4 regions of the Sphingobium sp. SG1 genome follow, and region 1 is predicted to be linked to each of the others. Evidence: riboswitches for the same ligand, from Rfam matches in the RefSeq annotation. Region 1 holds a riboswitch; each other region holds the start of a gene.

The links. A riboswitch is a leader RNA that binds a small molecule or an ion and turns the genes downstream of it on or off. The one in region 1 is predicted to bind cobalamin.
Region 2: linked by a shared signal. The riboswitch ahead of AC0KVN_RS14675 (TonB-dependent receptor plug domain-containing protein) and the one ahead of AC0KVN_RS15660 (cobalamin biosynthesis protein CobG) in region 1 are both predicted to bind cobalamin.
Region 3: linked by a shared signal. The riboswitch ahead of AC0KVN_RS11620 (TonB-dependent receptor plug domain-containing protein) and the one ahead of AC0KVN_RS15660 (cobalamin biosynthesis protein CobG) in region 1 are both predicted to bind cobalamin.
Region 4: linked by a shared signal. The riboswitch ahead of cobW (cobalamin biosynthesis protein CobW) and the one ahead of AC0KVN_RS15660 (cobalamin biosynthesis protein CobG) in region 1 are both predicted to bind cobalamin.

What each region holds. Positions count from the first base shown of each region.
Region 1 is NZ_JBVVOJ010000006.1:250,973-256,494, forward strand. Features, by position in the region: gene AC0KVN_RS15640 (cobalt-precorrin-6A reductase) at 1-17, shown strand, start outside; gene cobJ (precorrin-3B C(17)-methyltransferase) at 1-760, opposite strand, end outside; gene cobI (precorrin-2 C(20)-methyltransferase) at 757-1,479, opposite strand; gene AC0KVN_RS15655 (precorrin-8X methylmutase) at 1,476-2,105, opposite strand; gene AC0KVN_RS15660 (cobalamin biosynthesis protein CobG) at 2,105-3,157, opposite strand; cobalamin riboswitch at 3,438-3,649, opposite strand; gene AC0KVN_RS15665 (hypothetical protein) at 4,407-4,907, shown strand; gene AC0KVN_RS15670 (excalibur calcium-binding domain-containing protein) at 5,072-5,383, opposite strand; gene AC0KVN_RS15675 (hypothetical protein) at 5,405-5,522, shown strand, end outside.
Region 2 is NZ_JBVVOJ010000006.1:57,096-62,617, reverse strand. Features, by position in the region: gene dapF (diaminopimelate epimerase) at 1-70, opposite strand, end outside; gene AC0KVN_RS14680 (threonine ammonia-lyase) at 111-1,103, opposite strand; cobalamin riboswitch at 1,243-1,484, shown strand; gene AC0KVN_RS14675 (TonB-dependent receptor plug domain-containing protein) at 1,656-3,512, shown strand; gene AC0KVN_RS14670 (FecCD family ABC transporter permease) at 3,499-4,503, shown strand; gene AC0KVN_RS14665 (ABC transporter ATP-binding protein) at 4,497-5,270, shown strand; gene AC0KVN_RS14660 (penicillin-binding protein activator) at 5,308-5,522, opposite strand, start outside.
Region 3 is NZ_JBVVOJ010000004.1:183,168-188,689, reverse strand. Features, by position in the region: gene AC0KVN_RS11625 (PepSY domain-containing protein) at 1-1,340, opposite strand, end outside; gene AC0KVN_RS11620 (TonB-dependent receptor plug domain-containing protein) at 1,343-3,331, opposite strand; cobalamin riboswitch at 3,523-3,767, opposite strand; gene AC0KVN_RS11615 (copper resistance protein B) at 3,830-4,690, opposite strand; gene AC0KVN_RS11610 (copper resistance system multicopper oxidase) at 4,687-5,522, opposite strand, start outside.
Region 4 is NZ_JBVVOJ010000009.1:62,765-68,286, reverse strand. Features, by position in the region: gene cobN (cobaltochelatase subunit CobN) at 1-3,167, opposite strand, end outside; gene cobW (cobalamin biosynthesis protein CobW) at 3,167-4,219, opposite strand; cobalamin riboswitch at 4,397-4,636, opposite strand; gene AC0KVN_RS18430 (Rieske (2Fe-2S) protein) at 4,667-5,044, opposite strand; gene maiA (maleylacetoacetate isomerase) at 5,041-5,522, opposite strand, start outside.

The sequences.
Region 1 (5,522 bases):
TGCCGCGCGGCGTGTAGAGGATCGGCCCGCGCGCGCGCTCGATGATGCGGGTCCGGCTCGACCCGACGATCACCATGGTGCGCATGTCCGCCATGTCCGCCCGCGCCTGCCCCAGCGGCACGATATGCAATGTCTCCTGCGCGGTGGTCACGGCGCGGGCGAAGAGGATCGGGCGTGCATCGCCACAAAGTTCCCCCAACAGCGCCAGCGTGCGCACGAACCCTTCCGGCCGGGACGCCGAGCGGGGATTGTAGAAGGCCATGGCGAAATCCGCCTCCGCCGCCAGCCGCAGCCGCTTTTCGATCAGGGACCAGGGCTTGAGATTGTCCGACAGGTTGATCGCACAGAAATCATGGCCAAGCGGCGCGCCCGCACGCGCCGCAGCAGCCAGCATCGCGGTGATGCCGGGCAGCACGCGAATGTCGATGTCGCGCCAGTGGGCAGGTCCGGCCTCCAGCGCCTCGAACAGGGCGGACGCCATGGCAAAGACGCCCGGATCGCCCGAGGAGACGACGACGACCCGCCGCCCCTGCGCCGCCAGCTCCAGCGCATGGGCCGCCCGGTCCAGTTCCACCCGATTGTCCGAAGGATGCAACGCCAGCCCCGCACGCGGCGCGACCCGCGCGACATAGGGGATATAGCCCACCACGTCGGTCGCGGCAGCCAGCGCGGCGTCGACCTCCGGCGTCACCAGCGCTTCGTCCCCCGGCCCAAGCCCCGCGATCGCGATCCAGCCGCCCTCTCCCGCCGCAAGATTCATGGCCGGCGCCCTTGGCCGTGGATCAGCAGGATCGAGAAATAGGGCGTGACCCTGTCGACATCGGCCAGCCGGGTCACGCGCTGTTCCGGCATGGCGGCATGTTCGACCAGCCATGCTTCATCGCTGCGCCCGGCCGCCGCCACCGCGCGGCGCAGCTTGGCGAGGTGCCGGCCGATCTTCATCACCACCAGCGCGTCGGTATCGCGGATGCGGCGGACCAGTTCCTCTTCCGGCAGGGTTGCCATCGCGACGGTCAGCACATCGTCACCCCAGGTGATCGGCAGGCCGGTCGCATTCCACGCGCCCGACATGCCCATGATGCCGGGGACCACTTCGACCGGGACCAGCCCCGCCAACCGGCTGTGCAGATGCATGAAGGAGCCGTAGAAAAAGGGATCGCCCTCGCACAAGACGACCACATCCTCGCCCGCCTCCGCGATCGCCAGCAGCCGGCCGGTGCAATCGGCATAGAAGGCGGCAAGGCAGTCGTTATAGCGCGGATCGGTGACCGGAATTTCGGTCGTCACCGGATATTCCATCGCCAGTTCGATCGCATCGTCCCGCAGCATGCCCTGCGCGATGCGGCGCGCCTGCCCCGGCCGGCCGGCCTTGCGGAAATAGGCGACATGCCGCCCGCTCCGCACCAGCCGGTCGGCGCGCACGCTCAGCAAGTCCTGCGCGCCGGGGCCGAGGCCCACGCCATAGACGGTGCCGCTCATTCCGCGCGGCTCGCCAGCGCATTGATCGCCGCGACCGTAATCGCGCTGCCGCCCAACCGCCCGTCGACGACGCAGCAGGGCACGGGCTGCGCCGCCCATAAAGCGGCCTTGGATTCCGCCGCGCCGACGAAGCCGACCGGGCAGCCGATGATCGCTGCGGGACGCGGACAGGCCGGATCTTCCAGCATGTCGAGCAGGTGGAACAGCGCCGTGGGCGCATTGCCGATGGCAACCAGTGCCCCGGCAAGATGCGGCCGCCACAATTCCAGCGCGGCGGCGGATCGGGTATTGCCCATCGCCCGCGCCATGTCCGGCACGGCGGTGTCGTGCAGGGTGCAGAGCACGGCATTGTCGGCGGGCAGGCGCGCGCGCGTGACCCCTTCCGACACCATGCGCGCATCGCACAGCACCGGCGCCCCTGCGATCAGGGCCTGCCGCGCCGCCGCTGCAAAGCCCGGCGAAAAGCGGATATGGCCCGCAAGGTCCACCATGCCCGCGGCATGGATCATGCGCACTGCGACCGGTTCCTCCTCGGCAGCAAAGCGCCCGAGGTCGGCTTCGGCGCGGATGGTGGCGAAGGACTGGCGATAGATCGCCGCGCCGTCCCTCTCATAATCATGGGGCATCAACAGGCTCCGAAATGGGCAAGAAGGTCGGTGGCGGTGAGGTCAGGACGGACGGGCGCCGATCCTGCGCGGGCATGGAAGGCCAGGTCGTAGCGCCCGTCCCGCCCCGTCAGCACGACATCGGCCGGCATCGAACTGGCGCAGCCCTTGGCGCAGCCGGAGACATGAAGGCGGCCCGCCACATGGGGCGCCAGCCGGCGGGCGAGATCGCGCGTCTCCACGCTCGCCTGCGGACAGGCAGGTGCGCCGGGGCAGGCCTCCACATGGATCAGCGGGTCGGCCGCGTCGGCGCACAGGCCGGGCAGTTGTCCTTCGGCCAGCAGCATGCGCCACGGGGTCAGCCGCATGGCCGGCGCGTCGAGAAAATGCCGCGCATCGATCCGGCCGAAGGGAAGGCCATAGGCCAAGCCGCCATCCCATGCGCCGGGGACCAGTCGCGGGCGTGGCGACGCCGCCTCTGTCGTGCCCGTTGCCCAATCCGCCAGGGGCGCATCATGCCGGGCCATGCGCCCCGCGCGCGCGCCGTTGCTCTCCACGAACCATCGGGCGAGCGCGAGCAGCGCATCCGCTTCGCCGCCGCTGTCCACCGGCACGCCTTGTGCCCGCCCCTCGGCGCGCAAGATCAGGCCGCCGTCCCGCGCCCGCTCGATGCGAAAATCCCCCGCTTCGCCGGACAGGAGCGGCGCGGCGCCGGCATCGATCACGAAGCCCATCTTGCCCGGCAAGTCCGGCAGTTCGTCCAGGCGATCGAGCAACTGGCTGGCGATGCGATGGCTGTCGTCGCCTTCGCGCCAGTCCGGCGCGACCATCATCATACGCGCGCCCTCGCGCCGGGCATCGCGGTCCACCAGGCCCAGGTCGAGCAGGCGGTCGAGCAAGGGGCGCCAGCTATCGTCGCGCACACCACGGATCTGGAGGTTGGCGCGCCGGGTCATGTCGATCAGGCCGTTGCCATGGGCGATCGCCGCTTCGCCCAGCGCCGCCAGGTCGGCGGCCGAAAGACGACCGAGGCGCGGCTTCACGCGCACGATCAGCCCGTCGCCCGCCGCCATCGGGCGCCAGGCGTCAGGACACCAGCCCCGAACGGCCGGTCCGCGGGCCACCGCATGGTTCGCGGTCGCCCTATCCCTGCCCGCGCCGGTCTGGCTCACAGGCACATCCTCCGCGCGCCGGGACGCAACCAGGCGGGGCTTGCCGGCATCGCCGGTCGGCGCGAGGCGGCAGGCAGGCGCGACAGGCGCCCGACACCACGCGGCCGTGCAGCCCCAGCCACACGCTTCGCCGCCCAGACGGAAGAAAGACCGTGCCATGACCAACCCCTGGGTCAGGACAAGAGCGACCGAAACGCCGGCAGGTCTCCTGGCTCGCGGGTCGTTGCGGGATGCACGCCTTCCCGGACGCTCTGTCCAGTGGCTGCCCTCATGGGCTCGTGCATCGCGCTATCCGCTTACAGTTGCAGGGACAGCCGCGGAATAAGGGGCCAGGCCCCCGCACCGCATTCCCGATTAAGTTCCTTGCGGAACACCGGCGTCAGTTATGCAATGCACCAGCATGAACCGGCGCACCGATGATGCCCTAGTCGAAACATCGGGCTTCGCCAAGATATGGAATATAGACAGACAGGACCGCCCGGACGCATATCCGTGTCGACCTCGATCATCTGCGCCAATATCAAATGCGCCACAGGGTAGAAATAAGCGAAGAGGATGAGGTGACGTACAGTACGCCCCATCCAGCTATCACGGGCGCATCGCGCAGCGACGGTATCCGGTGCACCTATCGGCGTGGGCACGGCAGGATATTGCGCTCAAGCCTGAGCTCGAACATGCATTATCAATCGCATCTTTGTAGTGTCGCTTTGTAGAAAAAGAGCCGTAAAAGCGACTTTCGTTCAAAAAATTACGAACAAACCGTGACTCAGGAAAGTCGTGGCGGAGAGGGAGGGAAGCGTTGAAGCTACCCCGATTTCGCGTGATTCGCGCCTGCCGATGGCAGCATCGTTATCAGGCTGGAGCGCCTGGGTGTAGCCCTGGTTCGAGGGACGCGCCCGGATTCGAACCGTTGCGATGTCTTGCAGCGATCATCCGCGCGACGATCCTGCTGGACCGGCAATGATTTCTAGGGAGGCAAGGGCGTTCTAGGACATGGGCTCACGCGCCCTCGTCCCGTTCCTGCGCGGAACGTCTCGCGTTGATTAAGTCCCCGCGAGATTATCGGCTGAAAGCCGTATGAAATAAGGTTGGTTTTCAGAAGGTGTTGTTCTAATCGGCGCCCCGCGCATTTCGCGCTATGGGGGTAATATTGTTTATTAAGAAATATACTGCTGTAGCGATTGCTGCTGCAATCGCATTTCCTTGCGCTCCGGCTATGGCAAATGATGTCATGATCGAGGCCAATGCTGCTCGCGCTCACGACCGTTGGGGTGGAGAGCTTGGCATTGGCTACACCTTAACCGCCGGACGCTTCGCTCTGCGTCCTATAGTGGGTGCCTTCATCTACAAGGGCGACAATGATCGCTATTATGAGGATACTTTCAGCAATGGTCAGACTCGCTGCCGGGATAGTCAGACGGGGCAGTTCGCGAAAGACAGCGAGTGTGACGATACGGCAGTAAAGGCCTACGGCAAGATCGAAGCCACCTATTCGATCCCCCATTTCGCAGAGATTGGCGGCGGGGTTCGCTTTAGCAGTGATAAGGTCCGTCCTTATGGAACGGTTGGATTGCCGCTCGGCCCCCGCTTCAGCATCAAGGGTAATGCCGGACCCAAATATTACGCGCTAGGCATCAAGGCTGGCTTTTAAGTGTGGAGGCCGCGTTGCTTCGACAGTGGCGCGGCTTCTCGTTGACGCACTATAAATGGAACATGTGGCCGCCCTGGTGTCGATCGGTGGTCGGCCTGGCGATTATGATCGGGGCGATTGCTCAGACGGGGCATGATCGCGGATGATATCGAGGGGCGTCTATTTCATCGCCCGTGATATGGTTCGCAGGCGATGCCATCGCCGTCACCGTCCATATGGGGGCCGTAGCCGGGCTGCCCGATATATAGCGGCGCGGCACCGGCAGCCCTGGCGGCCCGACAGTTCCGGTATGACCAAGATGAACCTGCTGATGCGACGGGGCGAGAGGCCGGAAGGCTCCCTGATCCGCCTGCTGGCTGCTGGGCATCGAGATCGTCCGCGCTGGTGCCTCGGTCATAAGCCAGGGTCTGCTCGGGAATCGGTCCCGCGATGGGCTGGGGATCATCGTTCCTGGTGGCTGCCGGTGTCGATGGCATCACAGAGGTCCGATCCCAGGCATGGAGCGCGAAGGCTGCAATCAGGCCAAGTCCGACTGCACCTCCCAAGAGCTTCACGATGCCGAGGCGTTCTCCACGCGTCCGCTTCGCCTGGTAATGTTCACCGAGGGTGATCGGG
Region 2 (5,522 bases), 190 kb from region 1:
GCGCCTGGCGCGCGTCGATCACGACGAAATCATTGCCCAGACCATGCATCTTGGAAAAGCGGCTCATCATGGCGCCGCATTTAGTGCGGGACGGGGCAAAAGACCAGCGGTCAGGCGTTCGGGCCGCCGATGATCGCGGCATAGGCGGCCGGATCGACATTGGCGCCGGAGATGACGAGGGCGGTGGCGCCGTCGGTCGCTGGGGCGAGGCCGGCGAGCATGGCGGCGAGCGCGACCGCGCCGCCCGGTTCGACCACCAGCTTGAGCGTGGTGAAGGCGAAGCGCATCGCGTCACGTACCTGATCGTCGCTGACGACCAGGCCGCCGGCGAGCAGGGCGTGGTTGATCGGGAAGGTCAGCGTGCCGGGGCTGGGCGCCAGCAGCGCATCGCAGATGCTGCGTGCGTCGGGCGAGACGCTTTCCCGCACGCCGCTGGCGAGCGAGCGAGCCGTGTCGTCGAAGCCGGCGGGTTCGACCGCATAGACGCTGATGTCGGGGCGGGCGGCCTTGACCGCCGTGGCCGTGCCCGCGACCAGCCCGCCCCCACCGCAGCAGACGAGAATCTGTGCGAGGTCGGCGCCGGCGGCCTGGGCCTGGTCGAGTATTTCGAGGCCGATCGTGCCCTGGCCGGCGATGATGAAGGGATCGTCGAACGAGGGGACCAGCGTTGCGCCGCGTTCGGTGGCCAGGGCGGTGGCGATTGCCTCACGGCTCTGGGTGAAGCGGTCATAGGGGACGACCTCGGCGCCGAGCGCACGGGTGTTGGCGGTCTTGATCGCCGGGGCATCGGCCGGCATCACGATCGTGGCGGGAATGCCGAGCAGGCGCGCGGCAAAGGCGACGCCCTGGGCATGATTGCCCGAGGACCAGGCGACGACGCCCGCCGCCCGCTCCGCATCGTTCAGCCGGGCGAGGCGGTTATAGGCGCCGCGGAACTTGAACGATCCGCTATGCTGGGCGCCCTCGAACTTCACCAGCACGCGCCGGCCGCACAAATCGTTGAGCGCGGCATTCTCGATCAGCGGGGTGCGGACCGCCGCCGGCGCGATCAGCCGCGCGGCATCGGCGACGTCGGCGGCAGTGATAGCAAGCGAATCGGTCATGTCGGCTCCTTGGGTCAGAGGCCCCTGCATAGCCGCCCGCCGGCGCCGCGCAACGATCCGCCGGGGCGATCCGGGCCCGCTTGGCAGGGCTTGTGCTTTGGCTTATGGGGGCCGCGCGCCGGGGTGATCGAAAGCCCCGGACGCGCATGATCGCGCCGGTGCCCGCATGGGCTGAAAACGGGAATGCGGTGCGGGGGGCGCAGCCCTTCCAAATCCGCGGCTGTCCCTGCAACTGTAAGCGGTGAGCGCGATGCGCAGGGTTCCCAAGCTCTTCAAAAGGGGAGGGCCGGAACCGGCCACTGGACCGACAGGTCCGGGAAGGCTGGCGCATCGCTGCCCTGACCCGCGAGCCAGGAGACCTGCCGGCGTCTGGTCGCTCTTGCCCTGGCCCAGGGGATGGCCATGGCGCGGTGTTTCCGTCGAGCGACGCCCATGGCGGCCGGGGCCGCATCGGTGCGTGGGGCGGGGCGCTGGCGTCTTCCCGATCCTCACGCAGCGACCGTTCGCGCGGACGCCCCGGTTCCAAATCGACGGACGCCGGGGGACGATAAAATGAAGATGTTGGGGATTTCGCTGATCGCGCTGCTGGCCGCTACGCCGGCACTGGCCCAGGATCTGGCACAGGATGACGATATCGTCGTCACCGCTTCGGGCATTGCGCAGCCGCGCGACGAGGTTGGCCAGGCGATCACGGTGATCGATGCCGACACGATCAGAACGCGCCAGGCGGTCGATGTCGTCGACCTGCTCGCCACCACGCCGGGCGTCCGTTTCAGCCGCAACGGCTCCACCGGCGGCGTGACCGGCGTGTCGCTGCGCGGGGCGGAGACGACCCAGACGCTGGTGCTGATCGACGGGGTCAAGGTCAACGACCCGAGCGGCATCGGCGACGGCTATGATTTCGGCCATTTGCTGACCGGCAACATCCGCCGGATCGAAGTGCTGCGCGGCTCCAACTCGGTCGTCTATGGCAGCCAGGCGATCGGCGGCGTGGTCAATGTGATGACCGGCGCGCCGAGCGAGGGTTTCGAGGTCAATGCCTCGGCCGATTATGGCTATAGCGACACGCTGAATGCCAAGGCCGATGTGTCCGGCACGCGCGGCGCGGTGTCGGGCGGCGTCGGCGTCGCCTATTTCAACACCGATGGAATTTCCTCGGTCGGCCGGTCGTTCGGCGGCGTGGAGAAGGATGGCTATGAGAATATCGCCACCAACGCCAAGCTGAAGATCGCCTTTTCCGACACGCTCAGCCTCGACCTGCGCGGCTATTATATCCATGCCGATCTCGACTATGACAGCTTCTTCGGCGCGCCGGCCGACAGCAGCGATGTCAGCAAGCTGGACCAATATGTCGGCTATGCCGGGATCAACCTGGCGCTTCTGGACGGCAAGCTGACCAATCGTGCCGCCGTGACCTGGATGCGCAACGACCGCGACTATTATTTCGTGCGCGGCACCGACCCGGATTATGGCTATTCGGGTACCAATCTGCGCTTCGAATATGAGGGCGTCTATGCCCCGGTGGATCAGGCCAGGCTGATCTTCGGCTATGAGCATGAGCGGCCGGACTATGAGTATTTCGGCTTTGGTGACATAGCGAGCGCGAAGGCGAACATCGACAGCGTCTATGCGCTGGCGGTGGTGAAGCCGCTTGCCGGCCTCGCCGTCACCGGGGGCCTGCGCCATGACGATCATAGCCAGTTCGGCGGCGCGACCACCTTTGGCGCCAACGCCAATTACACGCCCAACGCCGGCGCCACCAATATCCGCCTCTCCTATGGCGAGGGGTTCAAGGCGCCGTCGCTCTATCAGCTCTACGACACCTATAGCGGCAACAGCGCGCTGCGGCCGGAACGGTCGAAAAGCTATGATATCGGCTTCGACCAGAGCCTGGACGGGGACAAGGCGGTGCTGTCGCTGACCGCCTTCCGGCGCGATACCCGCAACCAGATCAACTATGATTATGCGACCTACATCTATGGCAATCTGGACCGGACCCGCGCCAAGGGCGTGGAAGCGACGCTGACGCTGAAGCCGGTCGAGGCGGTGACGGTGGCGGCATCCTACAGCTATGTCGATGCGCGCGATCGATCGGGCGGGGCCACCGACGGCAATCGCCTGCCGCGCCGCGCCGCCAATGCGGTCAGTGTGTCGGCCGACTATCTCTGGTCCTTCGGCCTGTCGACCGGCGCGGCACTGACCATGGTCGGCGACAGCTATGACGACACGGCCAACGCGCGCCGGCTCGACGGCTATGCGCTGGCCGGGCTGCGCGCGTCCTTCCCCGTGGGCGATCATCTGGAAGTCTATGGCCGGATCGACAATCTGTTCGATGCGGATTACGCCACCGCCTATGGCTATGGCACCTATGGCCGGTCGGCCTATGGCGGCGTGCGTGTCCGCTTCTAAGGGGCGGCGGCATCCTCTGTTGCTGCCGGGGCTGATCGCCCTGCTGCTGGTCGCGGCGATCGCGTCGGTCGCGCTGGGATCGGTGACGATGGCGCCGGCCCGCATCCTGGCGGTGCTGGCGGGCGGCGGCGACATGGTGGCGCGGGCGATCATCATCGACCTGCGCCTGCCGCGCATGGCGATCGGCCTGCTGGTCGGCGGCATGCTGGGTCTGTCGGGCGCGGCATTGCAGGGCTATCTGCGCAATCCGCTGGCCGAACCCGCCGTGCTGGGCGTGTCCAATGCGGCGGCGCTGGGGGCGGTGATCGCACTCTATTTCGGCCTGTCCGAACTGCATCCGATGGCGTTGCCGCTGCTGGCGATCGTCACTGCGCTGGCGGCGATCGGCGCGCTGTTCCTGCTTGCCGGGCCGTCGGAAAGTCCGCTGACGCTGATCCTGGCCGGGATCGCGGTCGCGACGCTGGCGGGGGCGGGGATCAGCCTGGCGCTCAACCTGTCGCCCAATCCCTTTGCCGCGATGGAGATCATGAGCTGGCTGATGGGGAGCCTGGAAAATCGCAGCATCGACCATCTGCTGCTGGCGCTGCCCTGTATCGCGGTCGGCGCGGCCCTGCTGCTCTATGACGGGCGCGCGCTCGATGCGCTGACCCTGGGTGAGGATGGCGCGCGGGCGCTGGGCGTCGACCTGTCGCGGGCGCGGCTGCGGCTGATGGCGGGCGTCGCGATCGGCGTCGGCGGCGCGGTGGCGGTGACGGGATCGATCGGCTTCGTCGGCCTGATCGTGCCGCATCTGGTGCGGCCGCTGACCGATCGCTCGCCCTCCGCGCTGCTGCTGCCCTCGATGCTGGGCGGCGCGGTGCTGCTGACCCTGGCCGATATCGGCGTGCGCGTCATCCCGACCAGCAGCGAATTGAAGCTGGGCGTGCTGACCGCGATGCTGGGTGTGCCCGTCTTCCTCATTCACCTGATGCGGGAGCGGCGGCTATGGTGACCCTGTCGACCGAGCAACTGGACGTCCGGCTGGGCCGCCATCTGGCAGTGCGCGGCGTCGACCTGACCATGGCGCCGGGCCAGTTGATCGGCGTGATCGGCCCCAATGGCGCGGGCAAGTCGACCCTGGTGCGGGCGCTGCTGGGGCTGGTGAAGCCGGCCGCCGGACGCGCGCTGCTGGACGGCACGCCGGTCGAGCGGCTGTCGCGCCAGGCGGTCGCGCGGTCCATCGCCTATCTGCCGCAGGGCCAGACCTTGCACTGGCCCCTGGCGGTAGAGCGGCTGGTGGCGCTGGGGCGCTTGCCGCATCTGGGGCCGCTGTCGCGCCTGACCGCCGACGATGAGGCGGCGATCGAGGATGCGATGGTCCGCGCCGACGTCACCGGCTTCAAGGGCCGGATCGCGACCGAATTGTCGGGTGGCGAGCGGGCGCGGGTGCTGCTGGCGCGGGCGCTAGCCGTGGGCGCGCCGGCACTGATCGCCGACGAGCCGCTCGCTGCGCTCGACCCCGGCCACCAGATCGATGTGATGGCATTGTTGCGAGCGCAAGCACAGGGCGGGGCGCTGGTCGTCACCGTGCTGCATGATCTCGCCATGGCGGCGCGCTATTGCGATCGGCTGCTGCTGATGGATGGCGGCGCGCTGGTCGCGGACGGGGCGCCGATGGACGTGCTGACGTCGCAGCGGCTGGCATCCGTCTATGGCGTCGCAGCGCGGATCGACGTCAGCGACGGCCTGCCGCTGATCGTGCCGACGGCACGGGTCTGATCGGTAACGAAAAAGGGGGCCTTCCGGCCCCCTTTGCTTAGTTGCCGAAGCCGCGCGGGGCGGGATCGACCACGCTGATCGTGCCGGCGCCGACCTCGCTCACTTCCAGTGCGCGTTCGGCGATGCCGTTGCGGTTGAAGCGGAAGGCGCCGTCGATGCCGGCAAAGCCGCCCGGATCGCGCAGGCGCGCGGTGGGGAAGGGCGCGCCCGGCTTCCAGTCCTGGGCGATCCGCACCGTCAGCAACACCGCGT
Region 3 (5,522 bases), on a different contig from region 1:
CAGGGACGGGTGCGCAGCCAAGGGAAGTCGAGCCGGTGCAGCCCGTCCTGCAGCCAGCGGAAGGCGCGGCCATTGCGGTCGAAGGCGCGGATCAGGCGGCCCGACGCGGGATCGACATAGAGGCGTGTCGCCTGGTCATCGGCCAGGATGACGCGCCACACCGGCAGGGCGACGCTGGCCTTGTGACCATAATAATAAGCGTCTTCCTGGCGCAGCAGGTCGAGCGAGGCGATCGCCGGTCCATCCTGGAGCGCGGCGCGCAGGCCCGCTTCCGACAAAGTGGCAGGCCGGCCAGCAGCGTCGAAGCGTTGCGCCTTGCCAGCCCGATCGATCGCCACCAGATGGACGGCACCGGCAAAGGGCACCGCCTCCAGCCGGACGGTGTTTTGCGGCAGGGCGGGCAGCGCCGCGATCGCCCGGCGCGCATCGCCCCAGGCGAAGTCACCGTTCAGCCGCTGACGCTGGGTCATCATCGCCTCGCTGTCGAGCAGCCCCCAAGGGTTCATCGACAGCAGCCCGCTCGCCACCCAGGTCAGCGTCACTATGCCGAAGAACAGCCCGGCCATATGGTGCCACCACCACAGGCCGCGATAGGGCGATCCGATGCTGCCATCGCGACGGCGGCGCAGCCGGGCGATGCCGACCCACAGGCCGGTGATCGTCAGGAAGCAGCCGATCAGCGAGGTCCAGATGACGACCTGGCTCCACAACGCGCCATCCTGTCGCAGGATGGTGGGATAGAGCCAGTGCGGCACCGCGCCGAGCCAGCCCCAGAAGCGCTGGAAGCGGGTGGTCAGCTGCACCACCTCCCCGCTCTTGCCCGAGACATAGGCCTGCGTCCCGGCCGCATCGGCATAATCGACGCGGTAGAGCGGCGCATTGCGGCGGAAGGTCTGGACCGTCCACTGGTCCATCTCGGTCTGGGCAATATTCCCGACCGGGCCGGCAATGGCGCTGTTGCGGCCGAACTCGAGCGCCACCCTGTGGATATTTTGCGGATCGACCTGCTCGACCGGTTTCCCCGACGCCCAGTCATGGGTGCCGGCGGATACCCGCATCTGCGGGATGGTCCGCGTCGGATCGAGCGCCGGCGTCACCCGCAACAAAGGCCGCCCGGCCATCATCTCGATCCGGGCGGCGGACAGCGCCATGGTATCGGGCAGCGTGCCCGCTTGCCCGGCCGACAGGGTGAGAGGCGCAAGCCCCCCAAGCTGCGCGGCCGGTGTCAGGCGCGGATAGTCGACATAAAGCATCACGAAGCCGGACAGGCACCACAGCGTCATGACGGCGCCGATGATGATGCCCAGCCAGCGATGCAGCAGCAGGACCGGCCGCAACATGGTCAGAAGCTCAGGCCATAGCTGACCCGCAGCGTGCGCGGCACGCCCCGGTAGAAGTAGAGGAAGCGGCTGTTGCTGCCGTCCAATACCCCCGCATCGCTGACCGCCGAGCGATAGCCAGTGGAGGCGTAATCACGGTCGAACAGATTCTCGACATTGATGCCGAACCGGTTGCGCCGCGCCTGATCCAGCCACAGATGCGCGCCCGCATCGACCACGGCATAATTGCCATAGTTCATCCGGCCAAAACCCGATGCGGTCGACCAGACATCGCCCACCCAATTGGCCGACAGATTGGCGCCGAAGCGGCCCGTTTCCGGCGCATAGACGATCGCGGCGCGGCCATATTGTTCCGGATTGCGATCGCGCTGCACCGAACTGCCCTGATTTCGGACGCGCGAATAGGTGTAGCTGGCCGACAGGCCCCAGCCGCCGGTCAGGTCGGCGTTCAGCTCCAGCTCGGCACCCCTGGCCCGCACCTTGTCGCGAACGTTGATATAGGTGCCTTCCGGAAAGGCCGGATCATCATAGGTCGTGTCGATCAGGTCGGTGATGCGCCGGTTGAACCAGGTCGCTTTCCAGCGGATCGCTCCGCCGGCCAGCGCGCCGCCCAGCGCGGCGTTGAGGTTCAGGCTCTCCTCGGGCTTCAAATTCGGGTTGCCGACTTCGCAACAGGGATCATTGCCATAAAGCTGCGAGGCGTCGGGCAGCACGAAGGAGGTGCCGCCATTGGCCTCCACGAACAGCGCGTCGCTGACATCATAACGGCCCGACACGTTCCAGATCGTCTTTTCCGATCCCTTCGCCTTATTGTAGCGCAGACCCGCGGCGATCCGCGCCTTGCTCGACAATTCGTCATTGGTGCGCAGCTGGAAGATGCCGGCATGGACCTGTTCATCGGTCGGCGCGATCAGCAGGACGTCGTCGCGGCCGTTGAAGCTCTGGAAATCATAGCCGATCAGCGTGTCGATGCCGCGCAGCATGTTGAGCTGCACCACCGCGCTGCCGCCATAATCCTGATAGCCCCAGAAAGTGCCGGCCGGGTAGATGACCTGTGGCGGCCCCGCCGGAATGGGATTGCGGATCTGGACATAGGCGGTCTTCCAGTCGTGGAAATAGCCCTTGAGGAAGAATTGCACGCCATCCTCGCCGGTATAGTCGAGGCGCAGGCTGGCCACTTCCTCGTTCCGGTCGTTGCGGCTCTGCCTGGTCCGCGTCGCGCTGATATTGTCGAGATCAGCCTTGGTATGCTGGTAGAGCGCGTTGAGGCGCAGGTCCGGCGCGATATCATATTGATATTTGATGCCCGCCGACCAGAGATCATAGCCGCGCGCGCGATCGGTGGCGCTGGGCTGCATCACGTCATAGGGACGATAGCCGTCCGACTGGCTGCGATTGGCCCAGACGACGAAGCGATGCTGGCCGATCGCGCCGCGCAGATAGCCGTCCAGGCTGGTGCCGGCGAAGCTGTCGAGGCTGGCATTGACCTGGCCGCCCAGATCGTCGCTGAAATCGCGGGTGACGACATTGATGACGCCGGCCGCCGCCTGGGTGCCGTAGAACAGGCTTTCGCCGCCTTTCAGCACCTCGATCCGCTCGATCATGCTGGCGGCCATGGTGTCGTTGGGCGAGGTGCCGCCATAAAGGCGGTTGTTGAGGCGAATGCCGTCCATCGTCCACAGCACATCCTTGGTGCGCGAACCCTGCAGCGCGATGTCGACATAGCTGAACGGCCCGGACTGCGACCGGATGAACAGGCCCGGCACCGCTTCGAGCGCGCGGGCGGTGTCGATCGCGGCGGCATCGCGGATCTGCGTATCGGTGACGACCTCGATGGCATGGCCATAGCGCGACAGTTGCTGCGGCAGCGTCTCTTCCAGGCTGGTGCCGGTGACGACGATGCTGTCGCCCTCCGCCTCATCGGCCAGAGCCGGCGAGGCAAAGGCAAGCGAAAGGGCCAGAGCGGCCCGTGAAACGATATTGGACTTCATTTATTCCCCCATCCGGCGCCGCGTTCGACGGGCGGGGGCAACCTTCACGAGCGGCACGCACGCGAACGTCCGACACACGCGCCGGCCGGGCGCCCAAGGGCAACCGACGCGCGTTTGTCGCAGCGGCCCCAGCCGCTCGTTCGTCGCTCAGACGGAAGTTACCGTGCCGCGGCCATCCCCTGGACCAAGGCAAGAGCGACCAGACGCCGGCAGGTCTCCTGGCTCACGGGTCATCGCTTGATGCACGGCCTTCCCAGGCCTCGCAGGATTTAGCGTCCGGCCCAGTGGCTGGCGGATCGGTCATTCTGCCGTCCGCACATGTACATCGCGCTCACCGCTTACAGTTGCAGGGACAGCTGCGGATTTGGACAGTCACCCGTCCGCACCGCATTCCCTATTAAGCCCCTTTCGGGACACCGGCGCGATCATGATCCCATGCCGTGCGGCGCAGGATCGGCGGGATCGATAATCGAATATCAGGCGGGCTGCAAGCGCCTCTCAGAACCAGGCGCGCAGGCCGATCACCAGGCTGGTGGCCGACAACCTATCGCCGGCGGCACGGGCATAATCGGCCGTATCGCCCAGCTTGCGCTCCCAATTGATGCCGACATAGGGCGCGAATTCGCGGGCAATCTCGTAGCGCAGCCGCAGCCCAAGCTCGATATCGGACGGGCCGGCGCCGATCCCCAGTTCGGGCACATCCTGCGCCGCCAGATTGAACTCGGCAGCGGGCTGCAGGATCAGCCGCTGGGTGATGCGCTGGTCGTAGCTCGCCTCCAGCCGCAGATGGGCGTCGCCCCTGGTCGACAGAAAGGCTTCGGCCCCGACCTCGAACCAGTAAGGCGCCAGGCCGTCGATGCCGATCACCGCATAGCTGCGGTCCGGCCCTTCGCCGAAATCCTGCCGCACACCCGCCTGCAGGTTGAACCAGGGGTCGATCGCCCGGCTGTAGAGCGCCTGCACCTCGGCCCGTTCGAGCGATCCGCCGAACGCTCCCTCGCCCTCGCTCTTGACCGCGAAGCGGTTGATGTCGCCGCCGATCCAGCCTTCGCCCTCCCAGGCATAGCCATCCGCGCCCTTGCCGGCGCGATATTCCAGCCGATCGAGCATCCATTGCGAATAGGTCATGCCGCCCCCTTCCGCGATCATTGCCGCGCGGGCGCGGGCCATGGCGGTGGGGTCATAGAGCGCGTCGGCGGCATGATCGGTCGGCACCGGCGGGGCCGTGCCTTGTGGGATCGCAGCATCGGTGATGGGCATACTGTGGCCCATCGCGCCATGGTCCATCTGGCTATGGTCCATGGTCTGGGCCTGCACCGGCGCAGCGGCGGCGAGCAGCAGGAGCGCGATCAGCTTCATGCTGCATCCTCCCCATGGCGGACCGTCACGACCCGCATCATCCCGGCATGCATGTGCATCAGCATATGGCAGTGGAACGCCCAGTCGCCCAGCGCATCGGCGGTGAGGTCGAAGCTGACCTTGCCGCCGGGCAGCACATTCACCGTATGCTTGCGCGGATTATGCGCCGCCTCGCCGGTCACCAGTTCAAAGAAATGGCCGTGCAGATGGATGGGATGCGGCATCATCGTGTCGTTGATCAGGGTCACGCGCACCCGTTCCATATGACGGAAGGCGATCGGCTCGGCCCCTTCCGACAGCTTCACCCCATCGAACGACCACATATAGCGTTCCATGTTCGCGGTCAGGTGGATGTCGAGCGACCGGGTCGGCGTGCGCAGGTCCGTGTTCGGTGTCAGCGACCGCAGATCGGCATAGGTCAGCACCCGATGGTCGACATCCTCCAGCCCCGTCGGCCGGTCGGCGGTGCGATCGGCCGGCATCGGCGACAGGGTGGCGACGCCCGGCCCCATTTTCACGCCCGGCGCGACCGACTTGTCGCGCATCTTCATGCTATGCCCGCTCATGGCATCATTGGCCGGCTGGCTGAGGTCGATCACCCCGTCCTGGCCCATATCCATGCCGCCCATGTCCATGCCCATGTCCTTCATGCCCAGCAGCGGCCGGGCGCGCCGGGCCGGCACGGGCGCGACCATGCCGGCCTGCGGCGCCAAGGTGGCGCGAACCAGGCCCGACCGGTTGATCGCCTCGGCAATCAGCGCATAGGGTTTCGCCTCGCCGGGCTGGACGATCACGTCATAGGTTTCGGCAATGCCGATCTGGAACTCGTCGG
Region 4 (5,522 bases), on a different contig from region 1:
CCCTCCACCCCCGCGCCATAGGCATAGCCGCCCCAGTCGAGATAGACGTCCGCCAGGTCGGCGCGGCTGTGCCAGATCTTCTCGTCGATCATCGCCTGCAGTCCCGCGCCATAGGCGCCGGGTTTCGATCCGAACACGCGGGCACCAGCGCGGCGCGCGGCCTCCGCCGCATCGGCACCATCCGCCACCAGCGCCGCCTGCTCGGCGCGATGCCGGGCGGCGGCGGGATTATCCTCGTCCGGCTCATCGAGTGCCATCACCGCGCGGGCCGCGCTGTCGATCAGGTCGATCTGTTCGGGGAAGGCGTCGCGGAAGAAGCCGGAGACGCGCAATGTCACGTCGACGCGCGGCCGGCCCAGTTCGGCCAGGGTCATCATCTCGAAGCCGACGACCCGCCCCGAACTCCATTCCCAGCGCGGCCGCACCCCCATCAGCGCCAGCGCCTGGGCAATATCGTCGCCGCCGGTGCGCATGTTCGCCGTGCCCCAGGCGGACAGGGCGATGGCGCGGGGATAGTCGCCCTCGCGCTGGAGATAATCGTCGACCAGCAATTGCGCCGATCGCTGGCCCAGATCCCAGGCCACAGCGGTCGGCACGGCGCGGGTATCGACCGAAAAGAAATTGCGCCCGGTCGGCAGCACGTCGGGCCGGCCGCGCGTCGGCGCGCCCGATGGTCCGGGCAGCACGAACCGCCCGTCGAGCCCGGCCAGCAGCGCCGCCGCCTCGCGCGGACCACAGGCGTCGACGCGCGGCGCCAAATCATCGGCGATCGCCGCCAGCACGGCGGTGCTGGCCGGGCCGACCGGCGCCGCGCCGTCGACCAGCGCCGCCGCCAGCAGTTCCAGCCGCTCGACCATGTCGCCATGGGTGCGCCAAGGGTCTGTGGATAAGTCCGCCAGCGCCGCTGGACGCGGCCCATGCCATGGCGCGCCCAGCACGCAATCGAGCGGATCGAAGCCGAGCCTCAGATCATCGGCCAGCGCGCGCAGCAAGGACGCCTGCCCCGGATGATCGAGCCCGCGCGGCGTGCGCGCCAGCGCGACCAGCAGGTCGCGGCGCAGCCGCCCCTGCGGCGAGGCGGTGAAGACATGCAGCCCGTCGCGGATCTGCAATTCCTTCAGCTCGCACAGATAATTGTCGATCGCGGCAAGTGCGTCGTCATCGTCGCCGGCGGCACCCGCATCCTTGTCCAGCCCCTGGCTGCGGGCGAGGTCGATGATATCGCGGCGCAGCCGGTCGAGCCGGCGCGGGTCCATGCCGGCGGCGAGATAATATTCGTCCACCAGCGCTTCGAGCTGCTTGAGCGGCCCATAGCTTTCCGCCCGCGTCAACGGCGGGGTCAGATGGTCGAGGATGACGGCGCCGATGCGGCGCTTGGCCTGCGTCCCCTCGCCCGGATCGTTGACGATGAAGGGATAGAGTTGCGGCACCGGCCCGGTGCAGATTTCGGGGAAGCAATCGGCCGAAAGCGACACCGCCTTGCCCGGCAGCCATTCCAGATTGCCATGCTTGCCGACATGGACCAGCGCCTGCGCACCGAAATCCTGCGCCAGCCAGACATGAAAGGCGAAATAGGCGTGAGGCGGCGGCAGCGCTGGGTCATGATAGCTGCTCTTGGGATCGATATTGTAACCGCGCGCCGGCTGTACCGCGATCGCGACATGGCCGAAGCGCTGGACGGCAAGGCGAAAGGCGCCGTCCCGCACGAAGGGGTCGGCCTCCGGCGGTCCCCAGCGATCGACCATGGCCTCCCGCGCGCTGTCGGGCAGAGCGGTAAGGGCGGCGCGATAGACATCAAGCGACAGGCTGACCTCGCCCGGCCGGTCGATCGACGCCCGATCATTGGTGACGCCGCCGGTCATCAGCCGCATCAGCGCGGCACCATCGCGCGGGGCGTCGCCGATCGCATAGCCGGCCTCACCCAGCCGGCACAGGATCGCGGCAGCGCTGGCCGGCGTGTCGAGGCCGACGCCATTGCCGATCCGCCCGTCGCGATTGGGATAATTGGCCAGCACCAGCGCGACCCGGCGCTCGGCCGGCGCGGCGCGGCGCAGCGCCGCCCAGTTGCGCGCCAGATCGGCGACGAAGGCGACCCGGTCGGGTGCCACGCGCGGCACGACGATGCCGCACTGGGTGCGTTCATCGAACCGCTCGGCCGCCTTGAAGGCGACGGCGCGGGTGAAGAGGCGGCCGTCCACTTCGGGCAGGGCGACATTCATCGCCAGGTCGCGCGGGCCAAGGCCACGGGCCGACCCGCGCCAGCTGCCTTCCTCGACCCCGGCAAAGGCGGTCTGCAGGATCGGGCAATCGGCCTGTTCCAAGATGCCCGGCACGCGCGGCTCGGACGAAGAGGAGGCGGCGAAGCTGGTCGAATTGACGATGATGTCGGGCGCGATGTCGGCCAGCAGCCCGCCTAGCCAGTCGCGCACGAACGGCTCGCGCAGCGCACGGACATGCACGGCGGCGACATTGAAGCCGCGCGCGCCAAGCGCCGCGACCATCGCATCGACCGCGCTCAGCGTGCCGGCGACCACCAAAGCGCGGTAGAAGATCAGCAGCGCCACCGGCCGCCCCTCGACCCAGGTCGCGCGCAATTCGGCCACGCCGGGCCGGTCATGGCCAGGCAGATAGAGGCCGGCGTCGGCAATCGGCAGCGGATGGTCGGGCTCGCCCGCATCCGCGCCGATCAGCCGAGCGGCGCAGCGCAGGAAGGACAGCGCATTGGCTGTGCCGCCCTGGCGCAGATAGTCGCGCAACTGCTCGCGCATCGCCGCCGGCACGGTGGAGACGAGGTCCAGCGCCGGATCACCCTCGCGCCCGTCGGCGATCGCGGCGAAGGCGATGCCGCGCTCGCGCGCGACCTGCGCAATCTCGTCCACGCCATAGGGCCAGTAGCTCTTGCCGCCGAGCAGGATGACGCAGACGAAGCGCGCCTTGGCGATCACCTTCTCGACATAGAGATCGACCGAATAGGGATGCTTGAGCTGCAGCAGATTGGCCAGCCGCACGCTCGGCGCATCATCGGGCAGGCGCGCGGCAGCAGCGGCGAAACAGGCCAGATCGCTGTCCGCCACGGTCAGGATAACGATGTCGCCGGGCGGCTGGTCGAGGTCGATCGCCTCCTCGCCGTCGCTGATCGTTCCCGGCGTGGCGGACAGAAGATGCATCAGCCGAGCACGGCCTGGATGTCGGCCTCGATCGCGGCGCGGTCCAGCCCCTTCTGGCCGATCACCACCAGCTGGGTACGACGCGCTTCTTGCGGTTGCCAGGGGCGGTCGAAGAAATGCTGGATGCGCGGGCCGACCGCCTGCACGACGAGGCGCATCGGCTTGCCCGCGACCGCGACCATGCCCTTGACGCGCAGCACGTCGTGGGTGGCGATCAGCGCGGACAGCGCCTGCACCAGCGTGTCGGGATCGGCAACCGCATCGCCACTGACGACGAAGCTGTCGAAATCATCATGGTCATGATCCTCGCCCTCCGCCTCATGGTGCGAGGGGCGGGCGTCGAGATCATCCTCGGCCGCGGCGACGATGCCCAGCAGCGCGCCGATGTCGACCGCACCATGAGCGGCGCGGACGATCTTCACGCCGGGCCGCGTTTCGGCATCGACCTGCGCCTCGACTGCAGCCAGCGTGTCGGCATCGACCAGGTCGCTCTTGTTCAGCACCACCATGTCGGCGCAGGCAAGCTGATCCTCGAACAATTCCTCCAGCGGGCTGTCATGGTCCAGATTGGGGTCGGCGGCGCGCGCCGCGGCCAGCGCCGCTTCGTCGGTGGCGAAACGGCCGGCGGCGACCGCATCGGCGTCGATCAGCGCGACGACCCCGTCCACCGTGGCGCGGGTGCGGATGTCGGGCCACTGGAACGCCTTGACCAGCGGCTTGGGCAGGGCCAGCCCCGAGGTTTCGATGATGATATGGTCGGGCGGGCTCGGCCGGTCGAGCAGCGCGGTCATGGTCGGCAGAAAATCGTCGGCCACGGTGCAGCAGATGCAGCCATTGGCCAGCTCGACGATATCCTCTTCGGGGCAGGCGGCGTCATTGCAGCCCTTCACCAGTTCGCCGTCGACGCCGACATCGCCAAATTCGTTGATGATGAGGGCGAGGCGGCGCCCCTTCGCATTTTCCAGCAGATGGCGGATCAGCGTGGTCTTGCCCGCGCCCAGGAAGCCGGTGATGACGGTAGTCGGAATCTTGGCAGATGCAGTGTTGGCCATGACAAATACTCGCGCGCCGGAGCAACCGGGGCGGGAGCGAACCGGGCGCGCACGCACGGCCGGCCGGCATCGCGGACGGGCGCTTGTTCGCCCGCAGATGCGTGACCGCGCGGCTCCAGCCGCCAACCTGTCGCTCAGACGGAACACCGTGCCCCGGCCATCCCCTGGACCAAAGCAAGAGCGACCTAAACGCCGGCAGGTCTCCTGGCTTGCGGGTCATAGCGGGAGGAACGGCCTTCCCAGGCCTCGCAGGATTTAGCGTCCGGCCCAGTGGCTGCCCTCCCGGCTGGGGAGGGCGCTGTTCATCACGCTCGCCGCTCACAGTTGCAGGGACAGCTGCGGACTTGGATGCCATGGCATCCGCACCGCCTTCCCATTTTAAGCCCCCGTGGGGGCACCGGCGCGATCATGTCGGGACGATGCGAAGCGCCGTCCCTGGGCCGGTTCCTAGTCGCTTTGGGCAGCGGTGACAATCCAGCCATCGGCGATGCTGAGCGGCCAGGGTGCGATGCGCTGGCCGACGCATGGCCCACCGACGCAGACGCCATCGTCGCGGCGAAACAGGGCCCCGTGCCAGCTGCATCTTATATGGCTGCCATCCGGGGTCAGATAATCGTCCAGTTGCTGCGCCAGCGGCAGGCCGGCATGGGGGCATTGATCGACAAAGCCGCTGACCTGGTCACCATCCCGCACGGCAAAGCCATGGAAGCGGCCGGCGCGCATCTGCAGCACGAAATTGCGTGCCTTGCCGTCGGCGATTTGCTCGATCGGGCAGAGGCGCACGCCCGCCGGCGTCGCGAACAGGCGCGTGTCAGTGTCGCTCATGCGTCCGCGTCGGGCTGGCGATCGGGGTGCGCGGCGGCAAAGGCGGGGAGCGCGCATGCCGCCGCGTCCACGGCGCACAGCCGCGGAAAGGGCGTCAGGTCGACGCCGAAGCGCCGGGCATTGTAGAGTTGGGGCACGATATGGCAGTCGGCGAAGCTGGGCGCGTCGCCGAAGGCATGGGTGCCACCATGGCGCGCGACCAATGTTTCGAGCGCGGCCAGCCCCTCGCCGGTCCAGCGGGCGATCCAGGCGCGGACCTGATCCTCATCGGCGCCGAAATCCTGCCGCAGCGCCTGCAACACGCGCAGATTGCCGAGCGGATGGATATCGCAGGCGATGATGCCGGCCATGGCACGGACGATCGCGGCATCGCCGGGGTCAGCGGGCAGCAAGGCCGGCTGCGCCCAGCGTGCCTCGATCCATTCAAGGATCGCGCCGCTCTGCGTCAGCACGCTGTCGCCATCGACCAGTGCGGGCA